2 regions of the Bacillus cereus group sp. BfR-BA-01383 genome follow, and region 1 is predicted to be linked to the other one. Evidence: predicted binding sites of a transcription regulator. Region 1 holds the regulator's gene; the other holds the start of a gene.

Region 1 (10,952 bases):
GAATTACATACTCATATTAACTCGAGGAAGTGGTTTTGTCAATTTAAAAACGAACATTATTTAAAATTTTTATGTTTTCGTTCGCTATAAAAGCTTTTTGCGCACCAATTTCTTCTTATTACCATTACTTTTTGGTTTATATATGTATAATCACTGAAAAAATGTTCTAACTTATTAACTGTAAGTTAGAACATTTTTTCATACTCTACATTCTCTAACTCATATTCATCTAACCATGTATGCCATAATTCAATATCCTTTTAAGGTATAGTAATGCTATTTAAATACTCTTTCACATACTGTGGTAGTAGCTTACTATTATTATTTTCTATCTTATAAATGTTTTTCTTCTTTGAGTAGTATCTGACCAATTGATTTTGATGATCTTCGTAAATTAAAAGATGCCCCTCTTCACCATCAACATTAATAAGGAATATCTTTTCATTTTTATCCAATGCTAACCCTTTTAACATTCCTCCAAAGAGATGATGTAACTCCTTCTCTTTATAGCCTAGTCCTAGCAAATCATTAAATGATTTAATGTTGTCATTATCGCTTTTTAAAATAGGTAGTTCAACATCCGTAGCCAAGAGGTTATATATACTCATCATCCCTCTAACGCATTATCTTCAACACACGCAAACATTTAACTCTTTTTTGGCTACAATTTATAAAAAAAGCTATAAACCTTATTAAAAAGGTTTATAGCTCATTTTTACTATTCCCACTCAATAGTTGCTGGTGGCTTACTCGTTACATCATACACGATACGGTTAACGTGTTTTACTTCGTTTACGATACGTACAGAGATTTTCTCCAATACGTCCCAAGGGATACGTGCCCAGTCAGCTGTCATACCGTCGATAGATGTTACTGCACGGATACCTACTGTGTAATCGTAAGTACGCTCGTCACCCATAACACCTACGCTACGCATACCAGGAAGCGCAGTGAAGTATTGCCAAATCTCGCGGTCTAATCCTGCTTTAATAATTTCTTCACGTAAAATCGCATCAGATTCACGAACGATTTCTAATTTCTCTTCTGTGATTTCACCTAATACACGAATACCAAGACCTGGTCCTGGGAATGGTTGACGCCATACGATTTCATCAGGAATTCCTAGTTCTGATCCTAATACACGTACTTCATCTTTAAATAAAGTGTTTAAAGGCTCAATTAATTTGAACTGCATGTCTTCTGGAAGTCCACCAACGTTATGGTGAGATTTAATTGTTTGTGCAGTTGCTGTACCACTTTCAACGATGTCCGTGTAAAGTGTACCTTGCGCTAGGAAGTCCATTCCTTGTAATTTAGAAGCTTCATCATCAAATACGTAAATGAATTCGTTACCGATGATTTTACGTTTTTGCTCTGGATCTTCTACACCTTTTAACTTGTTCATGAAGCGCTCTTGTGCATCCACTTTAATAACGTTCATATGGAAGCCTTCGCTAAATGTTTTCATAACGCCTTCCGCTTCGCCTTTACGAAGTAAGCCGTGGTCAACGAAAATACATGTTAATTGATCACCGATTGCTTTATGAATTAATACTGCTACAACAGAAGAGTCTACACCGCCACTAAGTGCGCATAGTACTTTTTTGTCTCCAACAGTTTCACGGATCTTTTCTAATTCTACTTCGATAAAGTTCTCCATGTTCCATCCTTCAGAACAACCACATACGCCGAATACGAAGTTTTTAATTAAATCGTTACCGTGCTCAGAGTGACGTACTTCTGGGTGGAATTGTACACCGTATAAGTTTTTCGCTTCATTGCTCATACCAGCAATTGGGCAAGATTCACTTGTTGCGTCTACTACGAATCCTTCAGGTAAACCAGTTACTAAGTCACCATGACTCATCCATACAACTTGCTCTTCTGGAAGGTTCGCATATAATTTTGATTCATTCTCTACTTTAAGAACAGCTTTTCCGTACTCACGGTGGTTTGCACGTTCTACTTTACCACCGAATTGTTGTGTCATAAGCTGCATACCGTAACAAATACCGAAAATCGGTAATCCTAGTTCAAAGATTTTTTCATCACAATGTAATGCACCTTCACCGTATACACTATTTGGTCCACCAGAGAAAATGATCCCTTTTGGATTCATTGCTTTAATTTCTTCTGCAGTAATTGTATGTGGATGAAGTTCACTGTATACACCGAACTCACGAATTCGACGTGCTATTAACTGATTGTACTGACTCCCAAAATCTAAAACGATAATTGTATCATGCTGTTTCTTCAAAATAATCACCCCAACGTTAGTTCTCGTATATAAATATTTTCACCAATTTAGGCGAAAAGCATTACCAATATAATAAAAAAAGCCAGTCCTCCGCCTCTAGTCTCATAACAAAGAAAAGGCAGGGGTCTGGCTTTATAAAGAAAGATAGTCTCCGCTCTTTATAAATATAAGACACACTGCCTTCATAGTCAGGTTGTTTACGGTAACCCGGTAGAGACTCTCAAACCATATCATTGAGGATATATGAAGGATCGTTTTATATTATCTTCCTAGATTCTAACAATGAAGTATCAATATGGTCAAGAGAGAAAGCGACAAAATTCTACAGAAATTAATTTCCTGCCCTCAAAAACATGAAAAAAACATCCACTTCTATATAGAAGTGGATGTTTTCGAGCAAACGGAATTACATCATTCCGCCCATACCGCCCATGCCCATGCCGCCCATGTCAGGCATTCCAGCAGCACCAGCTGGTTCTGGCTTGTCAGCAACTACAGCTTCAGTTGTTAAGAACATAGCTGCAACAGATGCTGCGTTTTGAAGTGCAGAACGAGTTACTTTAGCTGGATCTACGATACCAGTTTCAAGCATGTTAACCCATTCGCCAGTAGCTGCGTTGAAACCAACGCCTACTTTTTCGCCTTTTAGACGCTCTACAACTACAGATCCTTCTAGACCAGCGTTGATTGCGATTTGACGAACTGGCTCTTCTAGTGCACGAAGTACGATATTGATACCTGTTGCTTCGTCGCCTTCAGCTACGATAGAAGCTACTTTCGTGTATACGTTCATAAGTGAAGTACCACCACCTGCAACGATACCTTCTTCTACTGCTGCACGAGTTGAGTTAAGTGCATCTTCAATGCGAAGTTTGCGCTCTTTTAACTCAGTTTCAGTTGCTGCACCTACTTTAATTACTGCTACGCCGCCCGCAAGTTTCGCAAGACGCTCTTGTAATTTTTCACGATCGAATTCAGAAGTTGTTTCTTCTAATTGCGCACGGATTTGACCAATGCGAGCTTCGATTTGTTGTGAATTTCCAATACCTTCAACTACAGTTGTGTTTTCTTTCGTTACAACGATTTTACCAGCGCGTCCTAAAGATTCAACTGTAGCAGATTTTAAGTCACGTCCTAATTCTTCAGTGATTACTTCGCCACCAGTTAAGATTGCGATATCTTCTAGCATTGCTTTACGACGGTCACCAAATCCAGGAGCTTTAACAGCTACTACATTGAATGTACCACGAAGTTTGTTCACTACTAATGTAGCTAACGCTTCGCCTTCTACATCTTCAGCAATGATAAGAAGTGGTTTACCTTGTTGTACCACTTGCTCTAATACTGGTAAGATTTCTTGAATGTTAGAAATCTTCTTGTCAGTAATTAAGATATATGGGTTATCAAGAACTGCTTCCATTTTGTCAGAATCAGTAATCATGTAAGGAGATGCATATCCACGATCAAATTGCATACCTTCTACTACGTCTAATTCTGTTGTGAATCCTTTAGATTCTTCTAAAGTAATAACGCCGTCGTTACCAACGCGCTCCATTGCTTCAGCGATTAATTGACCTACTTCTTCGTCAGCCGCAGAAATAGCAGCTACTTGTGCGATTGAAGATTTACCTTCGATTGGTTTAGAAATCGCTTTTAATTCTTCAATTGCAGCAGTAACAGCTTTTTCGATACCTTTACGAAGACCCATTGGGTTAGCTCCTGCTGTTACGTTTTTAAGACCTTCACGAATCATAGCTTGCGCTAATACAGTTGCAGTTGTTGTTCCGTCACCAGCTACATCATTTGTTTTGCTAGCAACTTCTGCTACTAATTTTGCACCCATGTTTTCGAATGCATCTTCTAATTCGATTTCTTTTGCGATCGTTACACCATCATTTGTAATAAGTGGTGAACCGAATTTTTTCTCAAGTACAACGTTACGACCTTTTGGTCCAAGCGTTACTTTTACTGCATTTGCAAGAGTGTCGACACCGCGAAGCATCGAACGACGTGCTTCTTCACTAAATTTAATATCTTTTGCCATAATAATTGACCCCCTTGGATTTTTTAAGATTTATATAATTAACCGATAACCGCTAAAATGTCACTTTCACGTAAAATCAAGTACTCTTTACCTTCGTATTTCACTTCAGTACCTGCATATTTTGAGAAGATGATAAGATCACCTGCTGCTACCTCTAAAGCAACACGCTCACCATTTTCAAGCACTCGACCAGTACCTGCTGCAACTACTTTACCCTCTTGTGGTTTTTCTTTTGCAGTGTCTGGTAATACAATACCACTTGCTGTTTTTTCTTCTGCTTGAACAAGCTCAATTACAACGCGATCACCTAATGGCTTTAGCATGAACAATAACCTCCTCATTTTGTTATGTAAATTTTATTTATTAGCACTCAAGTCACCCGAGTGCTAACACACTTATAATAATAAATAATCTCAATTTCTTTTGCAAGTAAAAAAATCATAATTTTTTCGCAAATTACTATATATACTTTTCTATATAAAATCCTTCTTCTACTACCTTTACTATATGAATCGTTGTTTCCACCACTCGTATGTTACAATATGAAAGACACCCTAAGTTGTTTTCGCTACACACACAACTTTTTCCTGTCTTCTATTTTAATTTCAAATACAGATTTACAAAAAAATCATAATTCGAATGAAAGTTTATATGATAGGTAGCATATTTACATGTTATCCTACTTTATCTCATACACTAGAGTTAGAAAGGATGGTTAAACCATTTGAAGAAACAATATTGGTGGGTTATCGTTACATACATTTTAATGCAGTTATCTGGAATTGTTGGATTACCATTACTCTTAAAAACAGGTCTCTATGATAATAGAGGATTTACCACCGAGGAAAAGGGACAAATCATAACTGGCCATTGGGCGATTATTAGCTTTTTCATTGCATTATGCGTTGTACTTTGGTTACTCAGAACAGACATTCGCGATCGACATTTAGATAAAATGCGCTCTACTGTTCCAGCTACAATTGGATGGATTTTTATCGGGTTCTTCTTAGCATTTTTCTCACAAAGTATCGCTGGTATGATTGAAATGTATTTACTGGACATTAAGCCTGGATCTGAAAATACAGCAAGGCTGATGGACATAGCAAGAACCACACCTTGGTTCCTTATTGTTGTATCTATAATCGGACCTATCTTAGAAGAAATCGTATTTAGAAAAATTTTATTTGGTACACTTTATAAGAAGTTTAACTTCTTTATTGCCGCTATCATTAGTTCTCTTGTATTTGCGGCGATTCATTTTGATTTTACTCACTTATTGGTATACACTGCTATGGGGCTCGTATTCGCCTTTTTATATGTAAAAACGAAGCGTATTATCGTTCCAATTGCAGCTCATGTTTTGATGAATACACTCGTTGCAGTCGCTCAAATTGCAGTAAGCAATGAGCAAATTCAAGAAATGATTAAAGAAGCTGAGAAAATGCAAGGCTTTATCGGAGGATTTTTAGTATGAGAAACTCACCATTGTTCATGGCTGCATTGTACTTCCTTCTTGGATGTATCTTTACACGTTTCGCCATTACGAACGTAACAGATACAATCTGGAATATGTGGACAATACTATTTGCAGTGATGGCAACAATTGATTTTAATTTGGCACTTCGCCTTATATTAGTCAAATTCACAAAGAAAAAACAATAATAAAACGCAGAGGTCGCTTCCTCTGCGTTTTATTGTGGATAATTTTTCAAAAAGTAAACAAGTGTTTGTAACTCTACAGCTAAATCAATATGATGAATTCTTATATTTTCTGACACATTTAAGCGTGCTGGTGTAAAATTTAAAATACCATGCACGTTCGTTTCTGCCAATCTATCTGCCACAGATTGTGCTACTGTAGCCGGTACTGTTAATATTGCCACTTGTATATCAGTTGATAAACGTTCTTCTAATTCATCTAAATGATATACAGGAATGCCCCCGATTTCTGTTCCAACTTTCTCTTCACTAACGTCAAATGCCATCTCAATTTTTGTATTATTGTTTTTCGTGAAATTATAATGTAAGAAAGCGGTCCCTAAATTACCTACTCCAATAAGTGCTACACGTGTTATATCATCTTGGTCGAGTGTTTCACGGAAAAATGATAATAAATAATTTACGTTATATCCATACCCTTTTTTCCCTAACGCTCCAAAATATGAAAAATCTCTTCGAATAGTTGCGGAATCAACCTTTACCGCTTCACTCAATTCGGCTGATGAAACACGTTGCTTACCAGAAAGAGATAAGTTTTGGATAAATCGATAGTATAGAGGCAATCGTTTGGCAGTGGCTTGTGGAATTTTTTGCTGATCCATATAACCTCTCCTCTCTTCCTATCTTTATTCATATACTTGAATCAAATACAGAAGTTTAGCACTCATGAATTTCCTTGTATAATAAAGAGAAGAAGTATTCTCTCTTTATTTTAAACTATACACTATTTTTAGTATGATTGAGAAATATAAACATGGCAAAGTTAAGAAATTATTTGAGGTGAAAACATTGATTTTATTACAAGTAAACGGACTTTCGAAATTATACGGTGCAGAAACGATTCTTGCAAACATAAAATTGGAAGTACAAACGAAAGATCGTATCGCATTAGTCGGACGAAATGGGGCCGGAAAATCTACATTATTAAAAATAATAGCTGGTGAGCTATCTCATGATGGTGGTGAAATTATAAAACCGAAAGATGTCTCAATGGGGTATTTAGCTCAAAATACCGGATTAGAAACGTCTTTAACAATTTGGGATGAAATGTTAACCGTCTTTACACATTTACAGCAAATGGAGACAAAACTTCGAAGGCTAGAGCAAGAGATGGGAAAAGAAGAAAACTTTTCGAATGCGGCTACATACGAAAAATTATTAGCTGATTATGACCAACTACAATTAGATTATAAAGATCAAGGTGGCTATCAGTACGAAGCAGATATTCGTTCAATTTTAAGCGGCCTTGGTTTTCCAGTTGAAACGCACCAGACGACGATTTCTACATTAAGCGGTGGGCAAAAAACACGATTAGCTCTTGGTAAATTATTATTAACGAAACCAGACTTACTTATTTTAGACGAGCCTACAAACCATTTAGACATCGAAACATTAACATGGCTTGAACAATATTTACAAGGTTATCCTGGTGCGATACTAATCGTTTCCCATGACCGTTATTTCTTAGACAAACTCGTTACACAAGTATATGAAATTTCGAATAAAGAGAGTAGACGATTTGTTGGTAACTACAGTAAATATTTAGATTTAAAATCAGCTTTATACGAGCAAGAAATGAAACGTTACGAAAAACAACAAGATGAAATCGCCAAGCTTGAAGACTTCGTTCAAAAAAATATAGCTCGTGCATCTACGACAAAACGTGCGCAAAGCCGTCGTAAACAATTGGACCGAATGGAATTATTAACAAGACCATTAGGCGATTCTAAGTCAGCATCCTTCCACTTCGATATCGAAAAACAAAGTGGGAATGATGTTTTACAAGTAAAAGATGCAGCCATTGGCTATGATGGAGAACCTATTATTGAACATGTAACTATGCGCTTAACTCGCGGAGATAGTGTTGCCTTAGTTGGACCTAACGGAATTGGAAAATCTACATTATTAAAATCCATTGTGAATAAGTTACAACTCTTACACGGAGATGTTGCTTTCGGTTCAAATGTATCTGTTGGTTATTATGATCAGGAACAAGCAAACTTAACATCTTCTAAACGCGTGTTAAATGAACTATGGGATGAATATCCACTGCAACCTGAAAAAGAGATCCGCACTATACTCGGCAACTTCTTATTCACAGGGGATGATGTATTAAAACCAGTATCTTCTCTTAGTGGTGGACAAAAAGCTCGATTAGCTCTCGCAAAACTTATGATGCAAAAATCAAATTTATTAATTCTCGATGAACCTACGAACCATCTTGATTTAAATAGTAAAGAGATTTTGGAGAATGCTTTAATTGATTATCCAGGGACTCTTCTATTCGTCTCACATGACCGCTACTTTATTAATCGTGTAACAACAACTGTTATTGAGTTATCAACAGAAGGTGCACAGGAATATTTAGGGGATTACGATTACTACGTTGAAAAGAAAAACGAAATGATTGAACGTGCAGAGCTTGAACAGCAAGAAAATGACACACCTGTTCAAAAGGTGGTTGCACAAGAAAAGTTAAATTATCTAGAAGAAAAAGAGCGTAAAAAACTAGAGCGTCAACGCACTAGAAAAATTGAAGAACTGGAACAAAATATCGTAGAATTTGAAGAAGAAATTGCTACGTTAGAAGATCAGCTTTGCTTACCAGAAATATATGCCGATTATGAAAAGACTAGTGAAATTACAACTAAAAAGCAAACACTACAAGAACAACTTGAAGCTTGTATGGCAGAATGGGAAGAACTGCATTTATAAGAGCATTTTAATAAGAAGGATGTCTCATAAGTCGAGATTTTTGACTATGCGACATCCTTTTTATTTTCTAGTTGGAAGCAACTTCATGGTACATGAACAATTTTTCAAATATATCTACCACAAATTGAAATATATCAACGATTTTTCAAATATATCCATCATAACTCTAAATATATCAACGATTCGACAGAGAATATCGATTTACCGACAAAGTTTGACATTGGTACCGATCCACGTATTAATAGAAGATTATCCCGAAATATCTTTTCTGATATTCACCTCTATTTTATTTCCCAGAAAAAGATATATCAAAGGTCAGACTTCATCTATTTTATCCACAACGTTATACACATATCCACCTTTATAATATAAACCTCAAAATAACTTTTCCACATTATCCACAGAAAAGAAAAAAGTTATCAACATTTTATATACACAATAAAACCCATATTATCAACAGATAATACGGGTTTTATCCACAGTCTGTGGTTAATTTTGTGCATAACTAGGCTTCAATATCTAATCCTGGATTTGCATTTAAAGCTAATGTTGCACGCTTTCCTTGTTCATAAGCAATTGTCCCTGCCGCTGCGATCATCGCTGCATTATCTGTGCATAAAGACAACGGTGGAATAATTAGCTCAATATTTTCTTTTTGCGCAAATTCCGCTTCTAAACGTGCACGAAGTCCTTTATTAGCAGCTACTCCACCAGCAAGAAGTACTTGCTTTACGTTATAAGCTTCCGCTGCACGAGCTGCTTTCGTTACAAGTACATCGATTACACTTTCTTGGAAACTTGCTGCTAAATCTTCTGGCGCAATTTCTATACCACGTTGTTTTGCGTTATGCACAGTGTTGATAACTGCTGATTTCAATCCACTAAAGCTGAAATCATACGAATCCGGTTCTAGCCATGCACGAGGCAAATCGATTGTCGGCTTCCCTTCATGCGCAAGGCGATCAATATGAGGACCACCTGGATATGGCATGGATAACGTACGAGCTACTTTATCATATGCTTCTCCTGCTGCATCATCTCGTGTTTCACCAATCACTTCAAATGAACCGTGTTCTTTCATATAAACAAGCTCTGTATGTCCACCAGATACAACAAGTGATAATAGTGGGAATTGAACTTCTTTGACTAAACGGTTCGCGTAAATATGGCCAGCAATATGATGAACACCAACTAGAGGAATATCGTGCGCAAAGGCTACTGCCTTCGCTGCATTTACTCCTATTAAAAGTGCTCCTACTAAACCAGGTCCTTCTGTTACAGCAATTGCATCAATATCTTCAAAAGTTATATCCGCTTCTTTTAAAGCTTCTTCTAACACAACTGTAATTTCTTCTACATGATGGCGGGATGCAATCTCTGGTACAACCCCACCAAAACGTTTATGGCTTTCAATTTGTGATGCGACGACATCCGCAATGATTTCCGTTCCGTTTTTAACAACTGCTACTGCTGTTTCATCACAGCTTGTTTCAATACCAAGTATAATCGTATTTTTTTCCATTATATATTCACCCACATTACAAGACCATCTTCCTGATTGTCTGCATAGTATCGTTTACGAATTCCACCATTTTGAAATCCGTATTTCCTGTATAACTGCTTTGCTGCTTCATTTGATACGCGTACTTCAAGTGTCATCGTTTTTACCCCTACTTCTTTCGCCTGGGAAATAACTTCTTTCAATAAGGCATCCCCTAGCTTTTGACCTCTATATTCTGGCAAAATAGCTATATTTGTTATATGTGATTCATCAATAATTATCCACAATCCACAATAACCAATTACGCGACCATCTTTTTCTAGCACAACATAATGTGCATGTTCATTCATCGCTAATTCACGGTGAAAGGCATCTGCAGTCCAAGGAGTTGAAAAAGATGCTTCTTCAATAGCTACAATTTGAGCAATATCATCGAGTGCCATCTTTCTAAATATCATATCCATTTTCTAAAGACCCCTACTTCTTTTGACTTTCTAACCATTTTGTTTCAGCTTCAGCTAAACGAAGGTAACTCGGAACAAACGTATGCACATCTTGCTCTTCTTTTTGTAATCCTAAAAATGCTAGCTCACTTGGTCTTGGGTTATTCTTAGTAAAAGGTGCAAATACAGCTTGATCGCCTAAATGTTCTACAATTGTTTCTTTATGCAGTTTAACATCGTTACCAATAAATAAAACAGGCTGTCCTTTATCTT
Region 2 (10,952 bases), on a different contig from region 1:
TGCTTTTTAACCCTTGTCCCCCATGCTAATAAGAGAATAAAGGTGTGAAAAATTTTGAGTAATATGAATAAGAATCGAATTGAAATTCTAAAAACAAAAGTAAAAAGAAACGCTAGTAGAAAAGAGCTTATAGATGAACTTTCTCATATTGTTACAATTTCTATAGACTCTTTTATGGATGCAGAATCAAATGATTTATTTTGTAAAGAATTATTTAATACGCTAAAACAAAATTCAAACATCAAAAATTTTGGTAGTACTGATTATAAAGAAAATAGAAGATTATCAATAGCACTGTTAAAAGAAACAGTTCAAACTATTAAATTTCCAGTTAATCAAGGGAGGCTCTTTTTCTCTAAGGGTGGTAAAATTGAGGCAGTTAAGCTAAACATTGCTGAAGTATTTGATAATTTAGAAGAGTTATCAACCATATCAAGATTTCTAACTGGATATGCGGATTTTGTATTAGTTGGTGACGATTTAGAATTTGGGGTCGTTATTGAACGTACTGAATACCACTACGAATTCAGTATGTGGGGAGTATCAACAATATGAAATACGAAAACACAAAAGACCACTTCAAAATGAGAGTGGTCCTTTTATTACTTTATCTATCAGCCTTTTCAAATCCCTCATATCAACACTCTCTTTTAAGACCTTCTCTTTCTAGGACCTACAATTAATTTAATCGCCGTTCTTTCTTGATTATCAATAGAAATCTCTTGAAATGCTGGAACAAAAGCCAAGTCAATACCGCTTGGAGCGACAAACCCTCTTGCAATCGCAATTGCTTTAATTGCTTGATTTAAAGAACCAGCCCCAATCACTTGGATCTCCACATTGCCACTTGCTCTTAGTACACCTGCTATTGCACCTGCGACTGAATTTGGACTTGATTTTGAAGATACCTTTAATATATTTTCCATGTAAGTTGCTCCCTCTATTATTTAATCCCTCTTTTGTTACAGCTTAAAATCTTTTAACGTATCTTTAACTACTATTCAAACCAAAAGCAAACAATGTTATATAAGTACATTCATTCGATACTTTTCGTCTTCTTCCTGCCCAACTACGTAAATAAAAAACAAACACTTAATAATCTGATATACAAATATTTATATAGAAAAAATTCACTTAGACGATAACATCATTGCAGCTGAAGGTGATTTCGCCTTGCAAATGAATACTTCATCAAATAACGAATGCCTTCAACTAGTCGGCGAAACGATTGTTACAGTACCAGCTAATTCAACTCTTCAACTTAGAAATAATAGTGGTTTTAATCACCAGAGTATTGTAACTTGTGATAATGGTATAAATTCAGTTGAATTAACAGTTACAAAACTAAGTTAATACTACTCCCTCACATGCAGATGCTATTTCAGCATCTTTTTTTATTGAATACCTTTTTTCGATTCCTATCGTCTCTCTTATAGAATGTAATCTTTCAGTGTACTTTTCTATTAATCTAATAAACATAAAAAAGTGCCGAGCCCTTTTATCACAAAATCTCGGCACTTTACATATCAAAACCTATTCATTCCTTCTTACTTCTCTACATAAACTGACTTAACAATCGTACGATTATAAGGTTGTCCTTCTTTATTCATCCCTTTTATATCCATCGTAACGTTATATACTCCTGGTTGCTTTATACCTTTTAGAGCACCTGTAAATGTATTTGTATTAACATTTTGTGATTCATTAAATTCAGATACTAACTTCCCTTCTTTATTAACGACTCTTACTGTTACTGTAATATCACCTTTCATTTCAGGTGCTGTAGGTGATTTTTTAAGTTTATACTCTGATTTATTTGCTTTTACTTTTGATGGCATTTGAAGAACAAATGGCGCATTATTTTTGTAATCGCTTACAACTAAGTATGCATCTTTTGACTGCTTCGCCATCATTTTAACTTTCCATTCTCCTGCTTCCATTTTATCAAATTTAAAAGTTCTAATTGTCGCCCCATTGAAGAAAGATTCACCTTCACCAGTAGTTATAACGCTATCTTTGTTTGTATACACTTTTCCTTTTGGAGAAATCATCTGTACTTCTACATCCGAAGAAGCAGTTAATATTGAGACAATCCCCTCTGCTTTTTTATCAACCGCAACATTTTGTTCTATCCACTGATTTTGCGGTAATTCCCCTCCTATAAGATTTTGATTAGAAGTTGTATTTAATTGTTCTACCTTTTCATCAGAACTATAATTCGGTGCTACTAAAGCTGGCACGCCTACATTTGCAGTACGTAAATATGGTTCGATTCGTGCGAAAACGGCTGACCCTTTGCGTATATTGTCATGATCAAATCTAGAATCTGTAAACAAATGAGTTCCATACGGTAACCTAGCACTCCATTCATTTACCAGTCCATCATTGGAACCGTACGATGACAAATATAGCCCGCCCATAGATAACGCAGAAAATACTGGCCCCCAGCTTGTCCCAGTAGCTGTATAGTAACGGTTTAATTTAACTGCTGGATTGTTATCTATTGTTGAACGAAATTTTGCCATTTCTCCTATTTGTAACGAATACGTACCATCATCTTTTTGACCTAATATAGAAGCAAGCCATCCTGCCCACCAGCTATATGATAAATCTGCTAAATTTGATCCGTAATGCGGGGTAGCCAATGTAATAACATTTCCAACAAATCGATTCGCTCCATATCCAACGAGCGCTGCTTGTGTATCGATACCACCTTTACTATGCGCTACAATATTTACTTTTTTACCGAAATGATTATACATTTCTTCTAGTTTTTGTGCTAGTAATTTTCCGTTGTCCCACTGACTAGCCGATCCTTTCCCTGCAGCATCATATAATTGTATAAATGCTGTTTGATAACCTGCTTTCAACGCATAGTCATACATATCATTTATATCGTGATACACTGTCTTTCCATACCAACTATCGGCATTACCATTCCTTCCTTGTACAAAGAGAATTGGAGGTTTATTCTCATCATAATTAGCTGGTTTTTGACCTAAAAACCATTCACCAGGTGTAAACACTTCTGTATCCGGAAATCCCGTTTTAAGCTCTTTTACTCCCTCAGCTTCTACCTTTGTACTAACAACCATTGGAGTCATAATAAAAAACGCGAGAAGTAGTATCATACACCTTTTCAAAATCCTCATTAACATTCCCCCTTTTTTGAAAGGAAGCACTAATTTTACTCTAGTTTATTTTTGTAAATACAATAAATAGTAACTGTCCTTTCTTATGAAATGTTATTCTCTCATCATTTACTCATTCCTTTTCTCAGTAAGTACATAAAAATTTTCTCAATACATTTCTCTACTATAAAAAGCTGCGTATAAAAGGTCTTATTCATAACCTTTTATACGCAGCTTCTTTATTATAAATCAATGATATACTCATCATCATATTTATCGTATTGTAACCCTGCCCCTATTTTGGATTCCGTAACTTGATCTATTAAAAACGGTGCATATTCCATTTTGCTAGTTGCAATTTCAATTCCATATTTTTTCGTTAAGTGAGCTAATTCTATTAAAAACCATTCTCTTCGCAATGCTACTGGAATATCAAATGTTCGTCTTTTCATATATAATAGCACCTCTTTTATTTTCGTAACTTAAAAGAATATCACTGGATACATTGATTAAAACTATCGTTCATCACTAACAACCAATGAAACATTATAGTATATGCATGTCCATTTTAAATGTGCTATTACAAAAACAATATTTAAGTTTACATAATTATATTATGTAAAAGAAGGAGATGTAGGATCTTATCCCTTCCCCTTCTTCTATAGAGATTTAAATTAAGAACATCTCGGTACACCTAAAGCTAAAAATAAACTGGCTATTCCTGCTGTAATTAGTACTTTCAACGTAATAACATCATCCACTTTAGTTGCTAAAAAGTAATAGGAATTATATCTATTTTTCCTTATATGAAATACAAATGTTTTTATATCTATTAATAACATTAATTTTCTAAATTTATATTAAACGTGTATTATCCAATACATTCCTATATAATCAATAGAGAAAATCTTACAAATGGAGGTATGAAAATGGCTATTTTGAGTAATATTGGCGTAGCTTTATTTTTAATTGCTATCATTCTTTTAATCTTATGTATCATTTCATTCTTTAAGAAAAATGGAAAAGCAAAACAATATGGGCGTCCTACAGTTATTCTTTTTATGATTTCAATTATGTTAATAATGACCGGCACAACAAAATCGGAACACCCAGTCGCCGAGTTTTTTTCTACTTTAAGTTTCATTCTATTTATTTTCTTCCTTGTTCTTGCAATATTATCTGTTATTAAGAAAACAGGTGTAGCAAAAAAACAATTTATAATTACAGCTGTATTATTTGTCCTTTTTGTTACGTTCTCAAGTATTTCAGCCCCTTCTCCTGAAAAAACAACAGCAACTAGCCAAAAAGTTGCCTCAAACAATGAAGAACAAAAAGATAACGAAAAGAAAAAAGAACTAGAAAAGAAAGAAGCGGACGAAAAAACTCGTAAGCAAGAAGACGAAAAACGCCAAGCCGATGAACAAGCTCGTAAGCAAGAAGATGAGAAACGCCAAGCCGATGAACAAGCTCGTAAACAACAAGAAGAACAGAAACGCCTGGCTGATGAACAAGCTCGTAAACAACAAGAGGAACAGAAACGTCAGGCTGATGAACAAGTTCGTAAACAACAAGAGGAACAGAAACGTCAGGCTGATGAACAAGCTCGTAAAAAGCAAGAAGAACAGAAACGTCAGGCTGATGAACAAGCTCGTAAACAACAAGAAGAGCAGAAACGTCAGGCTGATGAACAAGCTCGTAAACAACAAGAAGAGCAGCAAAAAGCACAGCAAGCTCAAACACAACCAGCTGCGGGAAATACTAGTAATGCATACTACCAAAATTGTGATGCAGTTAGAGCTGCCGGCAAAGCTCCTTTATATAAAGATCAACCAGGATATAACCGTAAACTAGATAAAGACGGCGATGGAGTTGCATGCGAAAAATAGTAATAAAAAAGAAGCTTAGTAGAAGCTTCTTTTTTATTACTGTAATGTCTTACATTTAATACCTCTTCCCCTTTTTTCAGATGCGTTCTTAAATAAATTTCATATTATTATTCTCAAAAATGACACATAATAAGTGATTTATATCACCACACTCATTTTAATTTATTGCTATTCTTGGTTTAGTTATCACATTAAACTTTATGGAGGCATTCATATGGAACATACATTTACTGAAACTTCTATTGTCGGTGAGATTGTTACACAATTTCCGAAAGCTAGTGATCTTTTTAAATCATATAGAATAGACTTTTGTTGTGGTGGTAATAAACCACTTATTGATGCAATTAATGAAAGAAAATTATCAGCATCAGAGGTAATCACAGAGTTAAATACGCTTTATCATAAAACGAAACTATTAAACGAATCTGAAATTGATTGGAAAAATGCTTCTTATCGTGAATTGATTGTTTATGTTATAAATAAGCATCATCGTTATTTAAATGAAGAGTTGCCGCAATTAAGTCCTTATGTGACGAAAGTGTTACGTGTCCATGGAGCAAGTCAGCCTCATTTAGCTCAAATTCATAAGCTATTTCATGAACTAAAGATGGAACTCGAACAGCATTTAATTAAAGAAGAAACGGAAGATTTCCCATTAATTTTAGAATTCGAACAAAATCCAACTGATGAAAACTATGCAAAATTACGTAAAGTAGTAGATGAGTTGGAAAATGAGCATAACCACGCCGGTAATATTATTAAAGAACTTCGTAAAGTGACAAATGACTTTACTCCTCCAGAAGGAGCTTGCGGTACTTATCGCCTTGTTTACCAACGCCTTGAAGCTCTAGAATCTGATTTATTTGAGCATATTCATTTAGAAAATAACATTTTATTTCCGCGTGCAATTACGAAAGCATAAATAAAAAGCAGGACATGAGTATACATGCTTATGCCCTGCTTTTTCATTGTGTAAAAAATATTCAAACTCCACATAACCAAATATCCTTTCCACTTCTCCCTTCACATACATCCGAATTTAAACAATTTGTGAATCATTATAAAAATGTGATAAATATCACATCTCCCCCTTTTTTGATTTTCTATAATGGAAATATAATTATTTGCTCAACATTTCACATAAAAGGGGAAATGAATATGAAAAAACGCTTAGTTATGATCGGAAATGGTATGGCTGGAATACGCTGTATGGAAGAAATATTAAAACATGATAGTGATTTATATGAAATTACTATTTTTGGAGATGAACCGCATCCAAACTACAATCGCATTATGCTCTCTCATGTTCTACAAGGTAAAACAAATATGCAAGATATCATTATGAATGAATATAGTTGGTACGCAGAAAATGGAATAACTTTATATACAAACGAAAGAGTTCAAAGTATTAACCGAGAAGAAAAAGTCCTTGTCACAGAAACAAATCGTACTCTTACATATGACAAACTCATTATCGCAACAGGTTCTAGCGCTTTTATTTTGCCTGTTGAAGGCTCTATCCTTCCTGGTGTAACAGGATTTCGAACAATTGAAGATACACAATTTATGATTAATACTGCTAAAGATAAGAAAAAGGCCGTTGTCATTGGTGGTGGATTACTTGGTTTAGAAGCCGCAAGAGGTCTTATTGACTTAGGAATGGACGTATATGTTGTTCATTTAATGCCGAGCTTAATGGAGCAACAGTTAGATGCTAAAGCAGCTTCCTTACTACGTGAAGATTTAGAAGCGCAAGGCATGAAATTCCTCATGGAAAAGAAAACTGTAAAAATTCTTGGTACAGACCATGTTGAGGGTATTCAATTTGAAGATGGTGAAGTTGTAGACTGTGATTTAATCGTAATGGCTGTTGGAATACGTCCGAATACTCAAATAGCAAAAGATGCTGGTTTACTTGTAAATCGCGGCATTGTAGTCAATGACTATATGCTAACAAATGATGAATCCATTTATGCAGTTGGAGAATGTGCGGAACATGACGGTATCGCATATGGACTTGTTGCCCCCCTTTATGAACAAGGTGCAATATTAGCAAAACATATAACGAATTTACAAACTGATGGATATGCGGGCAGTATCGTCGGTACACAATTAAAAGTCGCAGGTTGTGACTTATTCTCTGCTGGCCAAATTTATGAAGATGATCAAACGAAAGCAATATCAATCTTTGATGAATGTAAACGTTCCTATAAAAAAGTATTAATTCGTGACAATAAAGTCGTTGGTATCGTTTTATACGGTGATACCGCTGATGGTACACGCCTCTTTAGCATGTTAAAGAAAGAAGAAGATATACAAGAATATACAGCCGCTTCCCTTCTTCACAAGGCTGGTGAAGAAAGTGAACTTAACGTTGCTACAATGAGTGCCGATGACACTATTTGCGGATGTAATGGCGTTACGAAAGGTACAATCGTTCATGCCATTTTAGAACAAGAGTTAACTACTTTTGAAGAAGTTAAAGGCTGTACGAAAGCCGCAGGGTCTTGTGGTAAATGTCGTCCGCTTGTGGAACAGGTTTTATCTCATACACTTGGAGATGCATTTGATGCCTCAGCACAGTCTGCCGGTATGTGTGGATGTACAACTTTATCACGTGATGAAGTCGTAGCGGCGATTCATGAGAAAGGTTTAAAATCACCAAAAGAAGTACGAAATGTTCTTGGTTTTGCACATGAAGATGGCTGTTCGAAGTGTCGTCCTGCTTTAAATTACTATTTACGTATGGCGATTCCAGAAGAATATGCAGATGATAAATCATCCCGTTACGTTAATGAAAGAATGAATGGTAACATCCAGCATGATGGTACATTTTCTGTTATTCCACGTATGTACGGAGGCGTTACAACAGCAGATGATTTAATGAAAATCGCTGAAGTTGCGAAAAAATATGATGTTCCTCTTGTGAAAATTACAGGTGCAAGCCGAATCGGCTTATATGGTGTTAAGAAACAAGATTTACCTAACGTATGGTCTGACTTAAATATGACTTCTGGATATGCGTATTCAAAATCCCTTCGTAATGTAAAATCATGTGTTGGTTCTCGCTTCTGTCGTTTCGGAACGAAAGATTCATTAGGACTTGGTATGCTACTTGAACAATCATTAGAAATGGTAGATACACCTCATAAAATGAAGATGGGTGTAACGGGTTGTCCACGTAACTGTGCTGAAGTACTTACAAAAGATTTTGGTGTTGTTTGTGTCGAAAATGGATATCAACTGTATATCGGCGGAAATGGTGGTACGGAAGTACGTGAAGCTGATTTTGTAATGATTGTCCCTACTGAAGACGATGTCCTTCACATCGCTACAGCTTACATGCAATATTATCGTGAAACTGGTATTTACGGAGAACGCACTGCCTACTGGACAGAACGATTAGGCTTCGATCACATAAAAGAAATACTACAAGATACAAGTATGGTCACTATGCTAAATGAACGTTTCCAAACAGCTCGTAGTACATATACGGAAGCATGGGGACAAGCACTAGAAACGAAATCATTAAAAGCGATGTATGAAGTAGAAACTGTAAAATAAGGAGCGTGCACTATATGTTACAAACGAAAGAAAAAATAAAAATTATGCGTGCAGAAGACCTTCCTATTCAAATTGGGAAAGAGGTGCAAATGAAAGGTATGTCTATCGCCCTATTCCGTCTCTCAAATGGCGATATTCGAGCTGTAGAAAATCGTTGCCCCCATAAAAATGGACCGTTAGCGGAAGGTATTGTATCTGGAGAATTCGTCTTTTGCCCACTACATGATTGGAAAATTTCATTACTAACAGGTGAAGTTCAAAAACCTGATGATGGTTGTATTCAAACTTACGAAGTAGAAGTAATTGACGGTGATATTTATATATACATGTAACTTACAAAAGGAAGCCTCCCCTGGCTTCCTTTTAAATAAAAATAGACGAGGTGCGAATATGAACGGATATGTATATTTAGTTGGTGCAGGACCAGGTGATGAAGGGCTTATTACTAAAAAAGCGATAGATTGCTTAAAGCGTGCAGATATTGTCTTATATGACCGCTTATTGAACCCTACTTTTCTTAACTATACAAAGCAAACTTGTGAACTTATTTATTGCGGTAAAATGCCGAAAAATCATACTATGCGACAAGAAATGATTAATGCCCATCTCCTTCAATTTGCGAAAGAAGGAAAAACCGTTGTCCGCTTAAAGGGCGGGGATCCATCTATTTTTGGCCGTGTTGGTGAAGAAGCAGAAACTTTAGCAGCAGCGAATGTTCCATATGAAATCGTACCAGGTATTACATCTAGCATCGCCGCTAGTAGCTATGCAGGTATCCCCCTCACCCACCGTAACTACAGTAATAGCGTGACTTTACTAACTGGACATGCAAAAGGTCCTTTAACCAATCATGGAAAATATAATTCATCCCACAATAGCGACACGATCGCCTACTACATGGGTATAAAAAACTTACCTACAATTTGTGAAAGCTTACTACAATCAGGAAAAAAAGAAGATACGCCTGTAGCAGTCATTGAATGGGGCACAACGGGAAAGCAGCGTGTTGTCACAGGTACACTAGCAACCATTGTTCATATCGTCAAAAACGAAAATATTTCTAATCCTTCTATGACGATTGTTGGTGATGTCGTTTCCTTGCGTAACCAAATCGCTTGGAAAGAATGTAAACCATTGCACAGTAAAAAAGTATTATTTTCAGCTGCCACAAATAAAGAAAGTTCAATAAAACAAATGTTACAAGAATGCGGTGCAGAAATATATCAAATTCCAACTTTCAAAAAGAAAGAATACACACTAACCTCTGAACAAATCAATGAGATTTTTAGCGTTGATCGCCTTGTATTTTGTTCAGCTGAAAGTGTAGAAATCTTGATGCAGTCATGTAGTAAGCACGATAAAGATATTCGTTCCTTACAGGCAGAACTGCAGTATATGAACGGTGTCACTCAAGAAAAGCTGATGCAATACGGACTTTTAAGTAAGCAGGCAAAGTTCTCTTCCGATACAACTGTTTATTTAGGCCGGAACATGAATCGAATTGCTTTCATTCAAGGAAAAATTGGTGCAGGCTCCTATATGATGACTCATGAGTATATAATTGATCATCGATTCGATGAAATTCATTCTCGTATGCTTTCTGAATTCTCATGGGATAGCATTGTATTTGAAGGCCGTGCTTCAATTGATACGTTTCTATCAGAAGTAAAACGCCTTGGCTTTACCGATATTCTTACTCTTCCCTTCTCGTATACAGACGTTCCAACTTTACAATATGCGAATAAAGTCGGGTTTCATAACGTAGATCATCATTTACAAGAAATTATTATGAAGAAAGACATGGTGAGACAATGAAAGGAATTGTATATGTTGGACACGGGAGCCGACTACAAGAAGGTAACGAACAATTCATTCACTTTATTCAATCTGTTATGAAAGAACGTAACGAAAGAATTCAAAAAATAGCTTTTCTAGAACTAACAACACCTACTATTCAGGATGCAGTTATAGAAACAATAATAGAAGGAGCAACTGAAATAATAATTGTACCTGTTTTATTATTTGCGGCAGCTCACTATAAACGTGATATTCCTTTTGAAATAGAGCAAATGCAAAAGAAATATCCACATATAACATTTTCAGTTGCCCCACCTTTTAGTACGCATCCACATATGGTTGAACTTGTAGTGAAAAGAATACGTGAAACTATGCCGATGCAAAGAAGTAGCGTTTTACTCGTAGGACGAGGTAGCAGTGATCCTCAGCCTATTTATGAGTTACAACAAATCGGAGAAGCTGTCGAGCAGAAACTCGGTATGTCGGTACATTGTTCCTTTTTAACGAAAGGAACGCCCTCTTTTACTGCTGAACTCAAGACTATAACATCGACTGCGTCCCATGTATACGTCAT

What was found. The regulator Rex, encoded in region 1, represses fermentation and respiration genes when NADH is low (regulators of the CRP and FNR family bind a similar motif). The targets are predictions, from matches to a motif close to TTGTGAAATATTTCACAA.
Positions count from the first base shown of each region.
Region 2: nirB (NADPH-nitrite reductase large subunit) is a predicted target of Rex. The motif match lies at 6,084-6,101, and genes of this name have one in related genera.

Region 1 is NZ_JAKUFP010000055.1:4,206-15,157, forward strand. It holds gene MR065_RS25615 (hypothetical protein) at 261-608, opposite strand; gene guaA (glutamine-hydrolyzing GMP synthase) at 719-2,257, opposite strand; purine riboswitch at 2,423-2,524, opposite strand; gene groL (chaperonin GroEL) at 2,664-4,301, opposite strand; gene groES (co-chaperone GroES) at 4,340-4,624, opposite strand; gene MR065_RS25635 (CPBP family intramembrane glutamic endopeptidase) at 5,026-5,775, shown strand; gene MR065_RS25640 (YdiK family protein) at 5,772-5,963, shown strand; gene MR065_RS25645 (redox-sensing transcriptional repressor Rex) at 5,993-6,622, opposite strand; gene MR065_RS25650 (ABC-F family ATP-binding cassette domain-containing protein) at 6,810-8,735, shown strand; gene tsaD (tRNA (adenosine(37)-N6)-threonylcarbamoyltransferase complex transferase subunit TsaD) at 9,241-10,257, opposite strand; gene rimI (ribosomal protein S18-alanine N-acetyltransferase) at 10,257-10,700, opposite strand; gene tsaB (tRNA (adenosine(37)-N6)-threonylcarbamoyltransferase complex dimerization subunit type 1 TsaB) at 10,714-10,952, opposite strand, start outside.
Region 2 is NZ_JAKUFP010000005.1:132,479-143,430, reverse strand. It holds gene MR065_RS07590 (YxiF family protein) at 55-555, shown strand; gene MR065_RS07585 (stage V sporulation protein S) at 651-926, opposite strand; partial or broken gene MR065_RS07580 (preprotein translocase) at 1,156-1,353, shown strand; gene MR065_RS07575 (lipase family alpha/beta hydrolase) at 1,548-3,152, opposite strand; gene MR065_RS07570 (hypothetical protein) at 3,374-3,583, opposite strand; partial or broken gene exsG (exosporium protein ExsG) at 3,806-3,910, opposite strand; gene MR065_RS07560 (excalibur calcium-binding domain-containing protein) at 4,061-5,017, shown strand; gene ric (iron-sulfur cluster repair di-iron protein) at 5,232-5,939, shown strand; gene nirB (NADPH-nitrite reductase large subunit) at 6,176-8,581, shown strand; gene nirD (nitrite reductase small subunit NirD) at 8,596-8,913, shown strand; gene MR065_RS07540 (uroporphyrin-III C-methyltransferase) at 8,972-10,396, shown strand; gene MR065_RS07535 (sirohydrochlorin chelatase) at 10,393-10,952, shown strand, end outside.